DNA from 4 places in the Kocuria sp. SM24M-10 genome. Region 3 is predicted to be linked to each of the others. Evidence: riboswitches for the same ligand, from Rfam matches in the RefSeq annotation. Region 3 holds a riboswitch; each other region holds the start of a gene.
What was found. Region 3 has a riboswitch for S-adenosylmethionine ahead of ABL57_RS07340 (LLM class flavin-dependent oxidoreductase). Riboswitches for the same ligand answer to the same signal wherever they lie in the genome.
Positions count from the first base shown of each region.

Region 1: it holds a riboswitch for S-adenosylmethionine, as region 3 does, so the genes downstream of both, ABL57_RS03325 (methylenetetrahydrofolate reductase) here and ABL57_RS07340 (LLM class flavin-dependent oxidoreductase) in region 3, are expected to answer to the same signal.
Region 2: it holds a riboswitch for S-adenosylmethionine, as region 3 does, so the genes downstream of both, ABL57_RS02480 (MetQ/NlpA family ABC transporter substrate-binding protein) here and ABL57_RS07340 (LLM class flavin-dependent oxidoreductase) in region 3, are expected to answer to the same signal.
Region 4: it holds a riboswitch for S-adenosylmethionine, as region 3 does, so the genes downstream of both, ABL57_RS18650 (hypothetical protein) here and ABL57_RS07340 (LLM class flavin-dependent oxidoreductase) in region 3, are expected to answer to the same signal.

Region 1 is NZ_LDNX01000028.1:7,405-10,573, reverse strand. Features, by position in the region: gene metE (5-methyltetrahydropteroyltriglutamate--homocysteine S-methyltransferase) at 1-267, opposite strand, end outside; gene ABL57_RS03325 (methylenetetrahydrofolate reductase) at 374-1,297, opposite strand; SAM riboswitch class I at 1,366-1,468, opposite strand; gene ABL57_RS03320 (glycosyltransferase) at 1,688-2,680, shown strand; gene ABL57_RS03315 (hypothetical protein) at 2,668-3,169, shown strand, end outside.
Region 2 is NZ_LDNX01000023.1:8,019-11,187, forward strand. Features, by position in the region: gene ABL57_RS02475 (methionine ABC transporter ATP-binding protein) at 1-802, opposite strand, end outside; gene ABL57_RS02480 (MetQ/NlpA family ABC transporter substrate-binding protein) at 799-1,686, opposite strand; SAM riboswitch class IV at 1,787-1,903, opposite strand; gene dxr (1-deoxy-D-xylulose-5-phosphate reductoisomerase) at 1,942-3,169, opposite strand, start outside.
Region 3 is NZ_LDNX01000061.1:3,720-6,888, reverse strand. Features, by position in the region: gene ABL57_RS07350 (maleylpyruvate isomerase N-terminal domain-containing protein) at 1-498, shown strand, start outside; gene ABL57_RS07345 (CoA-binding protein) at 622-1,086, shown strand; SAM riboswitch class IV at 1,171-1,285, shown strand; gene ABL57_RS07340 (LLM class flavin-dependent oxidoreductase) at 1,362-2,780, shown strand; gene ABL57_RS07335 (DUF4383 domain-containing protein) at 2,931-3,169, shown strand, end outside.
Region 4 is NZ_LDNX01000157.1:22,888-26,056, forward strand. Features, by position in the region: gene ABL57_RS18635 (TetR/AcrR family transcriptional regulator) at 1-395, shown strand, start outside; gene ABL57_RS18640 (cold-shock protein) at 632-838, shown strand; gene ABL57_RS18645 (hypothetical protein) at 1,025-1,210, shown strand; gene ABL57_RS18650 (hypothetical protein) at 1,358-1,654, opposite strand; SAM riboswitch class IV at 1,663-1,776, opposite strand; SAM riboswitch class IV at 2,058-2,183, shown strand; gene ABL57_RS18655 (hypothetical protein) at 2,197-2,385, shown strand; gene ABL57_RS18660 (PIN domain-containing protein) at 2,408-2,791, shown strand; gene ABL57_RS18665 (glycosyltransferase family 1 protein) at 2,795-3,169, opposite strand, start outside.

The DNA of each region.
Region 1 (3,169 bases), on a different contig from region 3:
CCCGAGGGCCACGGTGGTGTCGAGGACCTGGTCGTAGAGGGGGAAGGCCGCGGGCAGGGACGCGTCCTGCGCGCCCAGGCCCAGCTCCACCAGCCGGCGGTAGGTGGCCAGCTGCAGCTCGCCCGCGGCCGCCTCGAGCTCCTCGCGGGTCGAGCGCCCGGCCCAGTAGGCCTCGAGGGCCTGCTTCAGCTCGCGGCGCCGGCCGATCCGGGGGTAGCCGGTGATGGTGGCGGCGGGGAAGGGGACGGCAGAGGTGGTCGTGCTCATGGGTGTGCTCCTCGGCAGGTCTGGGAAGAGGTTCGGGAAGAGGTGCGGGCAGAGATCGGGGAAGAGGTGCGGGACGGCGGCCGGGCCGGGCGGCGTCCCTCGCCGCTCAGGCGGGCAGCAGGTCCGGCAGGGCCGCCGGCTGGTGGGGCACGCGCGGCAGGTCCACGCGCTCCAGCAGGTCCAGGGCGGCCCGGTGCTCGTTGAAGGTGTAGAGGTGCAGCCCGGGCGCCCCGGCGTCGAGGGCCGCGCGGGCGAGGCGGGTCGCGAAGGCCACGCCCGCCCGGTGCCGCTCCGCGGGGCCGGCGGCCTCATCCAGGGCCGCGGCCAGGCCCGGGTGGGGCCGGAGCCCGGCGAGCCGGCAGAGCGTGGCCAGCCGCCGCGGCTCCGTGACCGGCATGATGCCCGGCACGATCGGGATCGTCACCCCGGCGGCCCGGGCGGAGGCCACGAGGCGCTCGTAGCGCTGCGGGCGGAAGTAGACCTGCGTGATCGCGAAGTCGGCCCCGGCGCGCTGCTTGGCCAGCAGCACCTCGATGTCGTGGCGGAAGGACGGCGACTCGGGGTGCCGGGTCGGGTAGGCGGCCACGCCCACGGCGAGCCGTCCGCCGGCGAGGGACGCGGTGCGGCGCTGCTCGACCTCGCGCACCAGCTCCACCAGGTCCCCTGCGTGGGCCAGCTCGCCGGGCTCGGTGCCCGGCTCCAGGTCACCGCGCAGGGCCAGGACGCCCCGGACCCCGCGGTGGAGCAGGGAGGCGACGGTCTCCTCCAGCTCGGCCCGCGTGCTGCCCACGCACGTGAGGTGCGCCACGGGCCGCAGGCCGGTGCGGGCCAGGAGGTGGTCCAGCAGCGCCAGCGACCCGGCCCGCCGCGGGGCATCCCCGCTGTACGTCACGGCGACGTGGTCGGGGCGGGTGGGCTCGAGCTCCTCGATGGTCCGCAGCAGCGTCTCGGCGCTCGCCGCGCAGCGCGGTGGATAGAGCTCGTAGGACAGCGACGGCGGTGGTGCCGTCCGGTCGGGTGGTCGTCTCACAGAACCTCCTGGGGTCACCCCGAGGGAGGGCGCCGGCCGTCCCGGGGCGGACCCGGGAGGCTGCGGCAGCTCCATCGGTCCTGGCGGGAGCACCGTTCCGCGGCCCCGTGGGGCTGCGGATGGTTGCTGCGGCGTCGACGAGCCAGGTCTCTCGGCCGCTCTGGATAGATGCAGGACCCATTCCAGCGGGTGCCCCGGGCGGGTGCCAAGTCCGGCGGCGCAGAAAACGCCGGTGCGTCGACTGTGACGGCGGGCGCGTCACGCGGCGCAACATCGACACCGGGCGTCGCGGCACCTGCGCGGCGCCACGGTCCCGCCTGGCTCGCACAGCGGCCGCACCCGGCCATAATGATGGTGCTCCCGCCGCTGCAACCCCAGGAACGAGACCTCATGGCCAGTCCCCTCCACATCGTGGCGGTCGTGCCGTGCCACAACGAGGAGGCCGCGATCGCGAAGGTCGTCACCGACCTGCACGCCACGATTCCCGGCATCGAGGTCCACGTCTACGACAACTGCTCGACCGACGGCACCGCCGAGGCGGCCCGGAGGGCCGGCGCGAGCGTGCGGCGCGAGGAGGAGAAGGGGAAGGGCAACGTGGTACGGCGGGCCTTCGCGGACCTGGAGGCCGACGTCTACCTGCTCATCGACGGCGACGACACCTACGACGTCGCCGATGCGCCCCGGATGATCGCGACCTTGCTGGCGGGCCCCTACGACCACGTGCTCGGGGTGCGCCGCCAGATCAGCGGCACCGCCTACCGGGCCGGCCACGAGTCCGGCAACCGGTTCTTCAACACCCTCGTCACCTTCGCCTTCCGCCGGCAGGTCACCGACATGCTCAGCGGCTACCGGGTCTTCTCGCGACGTTTCGTGAAATCCTTCCCCGCGCTGTCCCGGGAGTTCGAGATCGAGACCGAACTGACGGTGCACTCCGTCAACGCCCGTGTGCCGCAGACCGAGGTCGAGGTCGGCTTCCGGGACCGGGCCGACGGCAGCGAGAGCAAGCTGCGGACCTACCACGACGGTTTCCGGATCCTCGGAATCTTCGTCCAGCTGCTCTTCCACGAGCGGCCCTTCCTCGTCGCCGGTGCCGCCTCGTTCGTCCTGTTCGTGCTCGGCCTGGTGCTGGGCCTGCCCGTGGTGGTGGAGTTCGCCGGCACCGGACTGGTGCCCCGCTTTCCGACGGCGTTCCTGGCCGCCTCCCTCGTGGTCCTGGCCGGGGTGTTCCTGCTGATGGGGGTCCTGCTGCATGGTCAGGCGAAGATCCGGCGGGAGACCTCCCGGCTGTTCTACCTGCGCCTGCCGGCTCCGCCTTGGAGCGGAGGCGCCGCGGCGGACCACCCCGTGCCTCCCACCGCGCAGAGGCGCCGGTGGGCTCGGTGACCGCGGCGGGCACCGGCGGGCGCCTCACCCCGCTGCGCCCCTGGCTCCAGGGCCTGGGCATGCTCCTGGTCCTGCAGTTCGCCCTGTTCGGGCTGCTGGTGGTGGGCCAGGCCGTGCCGGATCGACCGATCGTCGAGAACCTCCTCGCGGCGGTCGAGGACGGCACCTATGGCCCGCATGACGTGGTCGACCGGATGGGCACGCCGGCCGACACCTTCACCGAGTGCGTGGTGGCGGGCACGGGACTGGGCGCGTCCCCGGAGGAGTCGGCGTTCAACCGGGCCATTCGGATGCCCCGGATCGCCACCTGCGGCGGCGGCCCGGAGGACCTCCGGGCCATCTCCGAGGGAGCCGTGCTCGAGGGCAACGACTACTTCAAGTACTGGGCCGGCTACACCGTGCTGACCCGCCCCGTCCTGGCCGTGGCAGGGCTGGAGGGACTGCGGATCGTCTCGGGCACCCTGATGGTGGTCGCCCTGGCCGGGGCGT
Region 2 (3,169 bases), on a different contig from region 3:
GCACCGAGTGCAGGACGGAGGAGACGAAGCGGCGTGCGGTCTCGGTGCGGGGCCGGGCGAAGATGTCCACCGTCGAGCCGTGCTCCACGACCTTGCCGTCCTGCATCACGGCGACGCGGTCGGCGATCGCCCGGACCACGTCCATCTCGTGGGTGATGATCACGATCGTGATGCCCAGCTCCCGGTTGACCCGCTGCAGCACCTGCAGCACCTCCTGGGTGGTCTCCGGGTCGAGGGCGCTGGTCGACTCGTCGGCCAGGAGCAGCTTGGGGCTGGTCGCCAGGGCACGGGCGATGCCCACGCGCTGCTTCTGCCCGCCGGAGAGCTGCTCCGGGTAGTTCCCGGCGCGCGCGGACAGGCCCACGAACTCCAGCAGCTCGGCGACCCGGGCCCGCCGCTTCTCCTTCGGCCAGCCGGCCCGCTTGAGCGGGTACTCGACGTTGCCGGCCACGGTCCGGGACGTGAACAGGTTGAACTGCTGAAAGATCATCCCGATCTCCTGCCGGACGGGCGCGAGCTCGGTCTCCTTGCGCCCGGCGACCTCGAAGCCCTCCACGGTCAAGGACCCCGAGGAGACGGGCTCGAGCCCGTTGATCAGCCGTACCAGGGTGGATTTGCCCGCCCCGGAGTAGCCGATCACGCCGAAGATCTCGCCGCGGTGGACGTCGAGGCTGACGTCGTCGACGGCCAGCACCTCACGCGCGGCCCGGCCGGAGCCGGTGCGGAAGGACTTCGAGACGTTGCGGAAGGAGACGAGCACCTCGTCCGGGCGCCCGCGTGCGGACGGCACCGCAGCGCTCACTGCCCCTGGTCCTTCAGCTCCTGCTGGTAGCGCGCGGTCAGCTCCTGCAGCTCCTCCGGCTCCAGCTGCAGCGGCACGGCCGTGTCCTTGGTCTCCTCCATCTCGGCGTCGATGACGGACTGCTCGTGGTAGAGGTCCGCCACCTGCCGGAGGGTCTCGTCGTCGGCCAGCTCCTCGGTGGTGGTGAAGAGGTTGACATAGGCGCGGGAGCCCTCCGCCTCGGGGTCGTCCTGGGCCAGGGCGGACTTCGGGTCGATGTCCGCGCGGGCGAGGAAGTCGTTGTTGATCACCGAACCTGCCACCGAGTCCATGGAGAGCACCGTCTGCTCGGCCGACACGGGGGTGACCCGCACCGTGGAGGCCTCGGTGTCGACGTCGAGCTCGGTCGGGATGAGGGTGTCGCCCTTCAGCTCCACGAGACCGGCCGACTCGAGCACGAGCAGGGCCCGGGACAGGTTCACGGCGTCGTTCGGGACGGCGATCTCGTCGCCCTTCTGGAACTGGTCCACGGAGTCGTACTCGTTGGAGTACAGGCCCAGCGGGTAGATCGACGTCGAGCCGATCGGGGTGATGGAGCCCCCGGCGGAGTTGTTGTAGTCGGCGAGGAAGGGAACGTGCTGGAACCAGGTCATGTCCACGTCGCCGGACTCGGTGGCCGGGTTGGGCTGGTTGTAGTCCGAGAAGTCGACGTACTCGACGGTGATGCCCTGTTCCTCGGCCAGCCGCTTGAGAGCGTCGTGCGTCGGGTGCGAGCCGACGACGCCGATGCTCACCTTGCCGTCGGCCAGGGCGCCCTCGCCGGCCTGGTCGGAGCCGCCGCAGGCGGTGAGGGTGAGGCCGAGGGTGGTGGCCAGGGCGAGGAAGGTGAGGCGCTGCGATCGCATGTCGTGCCTTTCCGTGGGTCCAGGAGGTCGGGAGTCTCCACCAGTCCCACCAGGACCGACGGCCACGGTCGAGGGCACGCCGGAGGGCGCGTCCGCGGTCGAACCGTACTTGCCGCCGGCCCACGATGGCCGGTGCCGGATGGTTCACCTGGGGCACCCCACTACGGGAGAGGGTTGCCGCCCAGCAAGCCAGGGCTGCGCGCTGGGACTCGTCATCCGCCCGACAGACTAGCACGTGCGCCGGGTCCGGCCCGGTCAGCGGGCGAGGACCTCCTGCGCCCGCCGCCGGGCCCAGCGCTCGGCCTCCAGGACGGCGCCGAGGTCCAGGACGCCGCCGTCCTGGTGCTCGCCCAGCACCGTCTCCACCGTGTCCACGATCGCCGGGAACCGGATCCGCCCGTCATGGAAGGCGTGCACCGCCTCCTCGTTGGCGGCGTTGAACACCGCCGGGTGGGTGCCCCCGCGCTCCCCCGCGGCCTTGATGAGCTCGACGGCGGGGAACGCGTCCCGGTCCAGCGGCTCGAAGGTCCACTCGGTGGCGCGGGTCCAGTCGCACGCGGCGGCGGCGCCGGGCACCCGGTGCGGCCAGGCGAGACCGAGGGCGATGGGCAGGCGCATGTCCGGCGGCGAGGCCTGCGCCAGCGTCGACCCGTCCACGAACTGGACCATGGAGTGCACCACCGACTGGGGGTGGACGACCACGTCGATGCGCTCGAGGGGAATGTCGAAGAGCAGGTGGGCCTCGAGCACCTCCAGGGCCTTGTTCACCATGGAGGCCGAGTTGGTGGTGACCATCACGCCCATGTCCCAGGTGGGGTGGCGCAACGCCTCGCGCGGGGTGACCGCCTCCAGCTCCGCCCGGGTGCGGCCGCGGAACGGCCCGCCCGAGGCCGTCAGGACGAGCCGGTCCACCTCGGCGGCGCTGCCGCCGCGCAGCGCCTGCGCCAGGGCGGAGTGCTCGGAGTCCACCGGGATCAGCGCGTCCGGGCGGCCCGAGGCCGCCGCCGCCTCCTTCACCAGCGCTCCTCCGGCGATCAGCGACTCCTTGTTGGCCAGCGCCAGCCGGTGCCCGGCCCGCAGTGCCGCCAGGGTGGGGGCGAGGCCGATCGAGCCGGTGATCCCGTTGAGCACGAGGTCGGCCTCGGGGTGCGCCGCGGCCGCCGTGGCGGCCTCGGGACCGTGCAGGATCTCGGGCCGGTAGTCCCCGGCGCCGGCGGCCGCGGCGCGCTCGCCGATCCGCCGGGCCAGCTCCTGGGCGTCCTCACCGCTGCCGCTCGTCGCCACCACGGCGGCGCGGGTCTCCACGGCCTGCTCCGCCAGCAGCGGCAGACGGCCCCGGCCGGCCGCGAGGGCCACCACGCGGAACGGCGCCCCGCCGTCGAGCCGGTTCGCCGCGCGCACGACGTCGAGCGCCTGGGTGCCGATCGACCCGGTCGACCCGAGCACGACGATCCGGCGGGGGCCGGCGGCGGCCAGCGCGCGC
Region 3 (3,169 bases):
CACACGCCCACCACGGCCCGCCCGGACCGGGACGCCGCGACCTACTGGGCGTACCGGGGCGCGGATGCCGCGGCCGCCGCCGAGGTCCGGCGCCGCACCCGGGCCGCGGCGAGCCTGTACCCGGACTGGGAGGAGCTGCGGGGGCACTACCGGGAGTCGGCACGGGCGCTCGTGCACGCGGCGGAGCACTGCCGGCCCGGCGGGACGGTCCGCACCCAGGGCCACGTGCTCCGCGTGGACGACCTCCTGAGCACCCTGGCGGTGGAGGCCACGGTGCACCACCTGGACCTCATCGAGCACCTGGAGGGCTGCCCGGGGCCTGCGGTGGACGGGCTCGCCGAGGTCCGCCGGGTTCTCATCGACCTGTGGGAGCGGGAGCCGCCCGAGCACTGGAGCGACGAGCACTTCGCCCGGGTGGGCACCGGCCGGGCGGCCCTGCCCGCCCAGGACCGGGCCCAGCTGGGCCCGGAAGCAGACCTCCTCCCCCTCTTCTCCTGACCCCCGCCCCCCGCCGAGGTTGCACGTGTCGGCGTCCCGCGGTCGGTGGCCGGGACCTGCAATCTCGGGACACGGTGGGGCGCGATCGGGGCGAGCTGGGCGGGTCCGTGCCAGGGTGGGGGCATGAGCCGCAACGATCCCGCCGTGATCGACCGCCTGATGACACAGCCCGGACGCTGGGCCGTGGTGGGGCTGACCGGGAACACGGCCCGGCCCGCGCACTCGGTCGCGAAGCGCATCCGGGACGACCTCGGCATGACGATCGTCCCGGTCAACCCGAAGGGCGAGGTGGTGCACGGGGAGCCCGGCTTCCGCACGCTCGCCGAGGTCCCGAGGCCGATCGACGTGGTGGACTGCTTCGTCAACTCCCGCCGCGTCGGAGCGGTCGTGGACCAGGCCGTCGCCGCCGGCGCGAGGGCCGTGTGGCTGCAGCTGGGCGTCGTGGACCACGCGGCCGCGGCCCGCGCCGCCGCCGCCGGGCTGGACGTGGTGATGGACACGTGCCCGCTGATCGAGCTCGGGGCGCGGCTGCGGCAGGGCTGGACGCTGGACCCGCGGCGCACCCCGCCGCTCGCGCCGCCGGTCTGACTCCTGCCGCGGTCCTGCCGCGCACCGGGAGGACGAGGGGTTGCCCCGCGTCCGGGGGGACCCGCTAAGCTGGTCCGCGACGACGATGACGAGTCCCGACGCGAAGCTCTGGCTGGTCGGGCGGCAACCCTCTCCCGTAGCGGGGTGCCCCAGATGAACATCGGGCCGCGGCGCACCCGCCCCGCGGCAAGTACGGCGCCCCTGAGTGCGTCGGACCCGCGAGCAGGTCTTCACGACGCACGGGCGCGGGTCGGTGATCGACCGTGGAGGTCCCTGTGAGCAAGCGCATCGCCCTGAACGCCTTCGACATGACCTGCGTGGGGCACCAGGCCCCGGGCCTGTGGAAGCACCCGCGCTCCCGTGCCGACGAGTACAACACCCTCGAGTACTGGACGGACGTCGCCCAGGTCCTGGAGAAGGGCCTGTTCGACGCGATGTTCCTCGCCGACGTGGTCGGCTACTACGACGTCTACCAGAACTCCGCGGCGCCGGTGATCAAGGACGCCACCCAGATCCCGGTCAACGACCCGTTCATGCAGATCTCCGCGATGGCGGCCGTGACCAAGCACCTCGGCTTCGGGGTGACCAGCGCCATCACCTACGAGCAGCCGTACCCGCTGGCGCGGAAGTTCGCGACCCTCGACCATCTGACCAGGGGTCGGATCGGCTTCAACGTGGTGACGTCCTACCTGAAGTCCGCGGCCGAGAACCACGGACTGACGGAGCAGATCTCCCACGACGAGCGGTACGAGATCGCCGAGGAGTTCATGGAGGTCTGCTACAAGCTGTGGGAGGGGTCCTGGGAGGACGGCGCGGTCAAGCGCGACCGCAGGAACGGGGTCTTCGCCGACCCGTCCCTCGTGCACCCCATCCAGCACCACGGCAAGTACTTCGACGTGCCGGGCATCGGGCTGACCGAGCCGTCCCCGCAGCGCACCCCGCTGATCTTCCAGGCCGGTGCCTCCTCGCGCGGGCGCGCGTTCGCCGGGCGGCACGCGGAGGCCGTGTTCGTGGGCGGCATCCGCCCGGACCTCACCCGCGTGGTCACCGACAAGCTGCGCGACGAGGCCGAGGCCCAGGGCCGGGGGCGGGACGACCTCAAGATCTTCGCCATGCTGCACGTGATCGTCGACGAGACCGACGCGAAGGCCGAGCAGAAGCGCCGCGACTACGAGCAGTACGCGGACGCCGACGGCGCCCTGGGCCTGGTGGGCGGCTGGTCCGGGGTGGACCTGGGCCGCTACAACGAGAACGACGTGCTGGAGTACATCAAGACCGACTCCATCCAGTCCTTCCTCACCCCGTTCACCACCGCGGACCCGAAGAAGAAGTGGACGGTCAAGGAGGTCGCCAAGCACATCTCGATGGGTGGGATGGGCGTGCCGATCGTCGGGTCCCCGCAGACGGTGGCCGACGAGCTGGAGCGGTGGATCGACGACGGCGGCCTGGACGGCATCAACCTCGCCTACCACGTCTCCCCGGGCTCGTTCGAGGACTTCGTGGAGTGGGTCGTGCCGGAGCTGCAGAAGCGCGGCCGCTACCGCACCGCCTACGAGGGCACCACGCTGCGCGAGAACGTCTACGGCGCCGGACAGACCAAGGTGCTCGACACCCACCCGGCCGCGCGGTACCGGGGCGCCTACGCCGGGAAGCCGTCCGCCGCGGACACCCCCGCCCGCGATCTCGTGTCCTGACCCGTCCGTGACCAGGGAGGTCCGCCGCAACGTTTGACCTCGGGCGCCGGCGCAGTACGCTGGTGGTACCAAGCATGCTTTCCATGAACGTCCGCCCCTCCGGGATCCGTACCCGGATCACCGCAGACACCCAGGAAGCGAGGCACCACCATGACCACCCCCGCCGCCCGGCCGGACCGCCGGACCACCCACCGCTCGCCCGTCCAGACCGCCGCTCTTTTGTACGGCGCGGTCTTCCTGCTCGTGGGCATCGCCGGGTTCATCCCCGGCATCACCACGAACTACGACCAGCTCATGGTCGCCGGCCACCAGTCCGAGGCCATGCTCCTGGGCATCTTCCAGGTGTCCTGGCTGCACAACATCGTCCACCTGCTCTACGGCGTGGCCGG
Region 4 (3,169 bases), on a different contig from region 3:
AGGAGGCGCTCATGTTCGCCCTGGTGGACCGGGTGCTGGACGGCTGGGACGCGGAGATGGCCCGGCGCCTGTCCGCCCCGCCGGAGCAGGTGCCCGCAGAGGAGCGCGTGCGCGCCTACCTGGACTGGTGCCTGTCCGGGGAGGTGGACGAGACCGACCTCGTGATGCTCACCGACCAGCGGCTGCGGGCCAAGCTGAAGAAGCACTGGGTGGAGCGGATCGCCCCCTGGGTGGACCTCCCCGACGACCTGCCCGTCGAGCAGCGCACCCGTCTGCTGGCCGTGCGGCTGCTGGCCGACGGCGTGTGGTTCGCCGACGCCGCCGACGTCTTCCCCCCGGACCCGCAGGAGCGGGCGCGGGTGCGCGCGATCGCCGACGAGCTGCTCGCGGGCTGAGCGGCATGCCGCCGGCCGGAGCCGGCGGCCGCGTCCGGCGCCCCGCACCGGGGTGGCGGGGCGCCGGAACTCGTGTACAGTGGAGCGAAGTTGTTGAGGTTGTCGTTTTTGTATTTCAAGCAGTTCGGCCCATCCGGGTGCAGCAGTTTTTCTGAGAAGACGTTTTCCACGCATCACAACTCTTGTGTTTCTCGAACGTCGGGAAACGTTCATCTCACGAAAGATCAGGTCTCACCATGACTACCGGTATCGTCAAGTGGTTCAACGCTGACAAGGGCTTCGGCTTCATCACCCCCGAGGACGGCTCCAAGGACGTCTTCGCCCACTTCTCCGCGATCAACTCGGGCGGCTTCCGCTCCCTGAACGAGAACGACCGCGTCGAGTTCGAGACCCAGGACGGCCCCAAGGGCCCCCAGGCCGCGAACATCACCGTCATCTCCTGACGTTCTCCTCGAAGGGCTCACGGGTCCGTTGATCGTCCAGAACCGCCGCCGGGCCTGCGCCCGGCGGCGGTTCTGTCGTTCCGCCGGCAACAGCCTGCGGACTCTCGCACGCGGCGCCGGTGGGGGCCGCGCCGCCGGATGTCGTGCCGTCGGATCTCGTGCCGTCGCCGACCGGGAGGAGCTCGCATGACCGGACCCGTCCCGTCCCGTCCGCCGGACGAGGAGGACCCCTTCGTGGTGAACCGCGTCTCCGACGCCGAGCTCGACGTCTCCGTGCCCTTCGAGCTCGAGGTCTGCGAGTGGGAGCTGGACGGCTCCGCCGACGAGGCGGGGGAGGGCTGGGGCTCGGCCGGGGACTACGGCCTGGAGTGAGCCGCCGCGCCGCGGGAGCCGCTCCGCCGAGCGCCACGGCGCCGCACGCGCGACGGCGGCTCCCGGACGTCCGGCGCCGTGGCGCCGACCGCACGACGAAGGCCGCAGCCCATCGGGCTGCGGCCTTCGTCGTGTCCGGCCCGCCGGCTACGCCGACAGCGGGAGGGACGCGGGGTGGAGCTTGAAGAACGGGTGCCGCCCGGTCGCGGCCAGGGCGCCGGGGACGAGGAGCTGGCGGTACTTGGCGCACCATTGCGCGGTGCCCGCCGTGTGCTCGGCCGCGGCGGCGAGGTCGTCGGCCTCCGCGCTGAGGTACTCCTGCACGTCGCCGTCCGTCGAGGTGATCCGGACGAGGTGCAGATCGGGGAGGGCGGTGACGGTGACGTCGACCCATTCCTCCCGCTGATCGGTGGTGGAAGTGGTTCTTTCTTCGGACATGGTCATGTTTTCTCCTGACGTTCTTGCGGGCATCCGATGCCGTTGCCCGCCGCTTCGTCATCCGATCCACCCGGGAACATCGGGTTGGCGCACAGCGGGTCGGAGCCCCTCCGCGGTCCCTCCGGAAGGCGGTGCGCCCTCCGTCGAGCACGCGGATGCCGCATCTCGAAAAGCAGATCCAGGCTACCCCGCGCCTCCGACAGACCGGCAAGACGGCCATGACTTGTGTGACCGAACCGTGATGTCGGCCGCAATGTCGGGGGCCGCCCGGGTGCTCGAAGCCCATTCCAGCGCAACGATGTGTCGGCGAGGTGTCGCCGCGGTGACGGGACGGGGAAGGTCGGCTCACACGCCCGGCCCCACCGGCCGGGCGGGACCCGGCGGGGAGGATGTGGTTGAATGGGGGCAGCTTCAAGAGATCCGGTCGCCAAGCTCCGACTAGACCGGGCACCAACCCCATGTTCACGGGTGGTTCGGATGACGAAGCGGCTCGCATCGCCGCCGTGGCGGCACCCGCTGCGAGCAAGAGCGCCCGAAGGATCCTGGTCATGTCAGACGCCCTTCCCACCGTCGTCGCCGCCCGCCCGGGTGGGCCCGCCCCCGTTCCCGAGGCTCCGGCCGTGCTCGGCTGCGCGGCGATGAGCATCGACGACTACGCCCGGGTGGTTCAGGCGCGCACGGAGTTCGTGGACTTCCTGCTGGCGCCCGTCCGCGGCCGCCTCGCCGCCGCGGCCTGACGACCGGGGGAGGATCCACGCCATGGACCTGCTCCTGGACCGCTCCGTGCTGCTCGGGGTGCGCACCCCGGAGCGCGCGCCCGAGCTGACCGCCGCCCTGCGCCGGCACGGCCACCGGCGGCTGTTCCTGTCCGCCCTGGTGCTGGGGGAGCTGCTGTCGGACCGGCCCGACGAGACGCCGTGGACCGAGCAGCTGGAAGCGCGCTTCCCGGACCGTGTGCTCCCCGTGGACGCCGCGGTGAGCCGGGCGTGGGGCGCTCTCGGCGCCGCGGGGACGGCCGACCCGGTGGCCGGTCTGACCGCGGCCACCGCCCTGGTGCACGGGCTGACGGTGCTCAGCGCCGAGCCCCGACGGTACGCCGGCACGGGCGTGCCCGTGCTGGACGCGGTCCCCGCCCGGGGATAGGCCTCAGACGGTCCGGCGGTGGCGCGGGCCGCGGGCGCCCAGGGCCACGGCACGGTCGTAGTGCTCCAGCAGCTGCCCGACCAGCACGTCCCAGGTCCGGCCCTGCACGGCGGCGTGCGCGGCGGCCCCGAAGGCGGCCCGCTTGGCCTCGTCGCCGAGCAGGTCGGCCACGTGCCCGCGCAGCGCCGCGAGGTCCCCCGGCGGGTAGAGCCAGCCGGTGCGGGAGGAGTCGACGAGGTCCACCGGACCACCCCGGCCCGTGGCCACCACCGGCACCCCCGAGGCCATGGCCTCCTGCACGGTCTGGCAGAAGGTCTCGAACTCGCCCGGGTGCACGAACACGTCGAGGGAGGCCATGATGCGGGCGAGCTCGGCCCC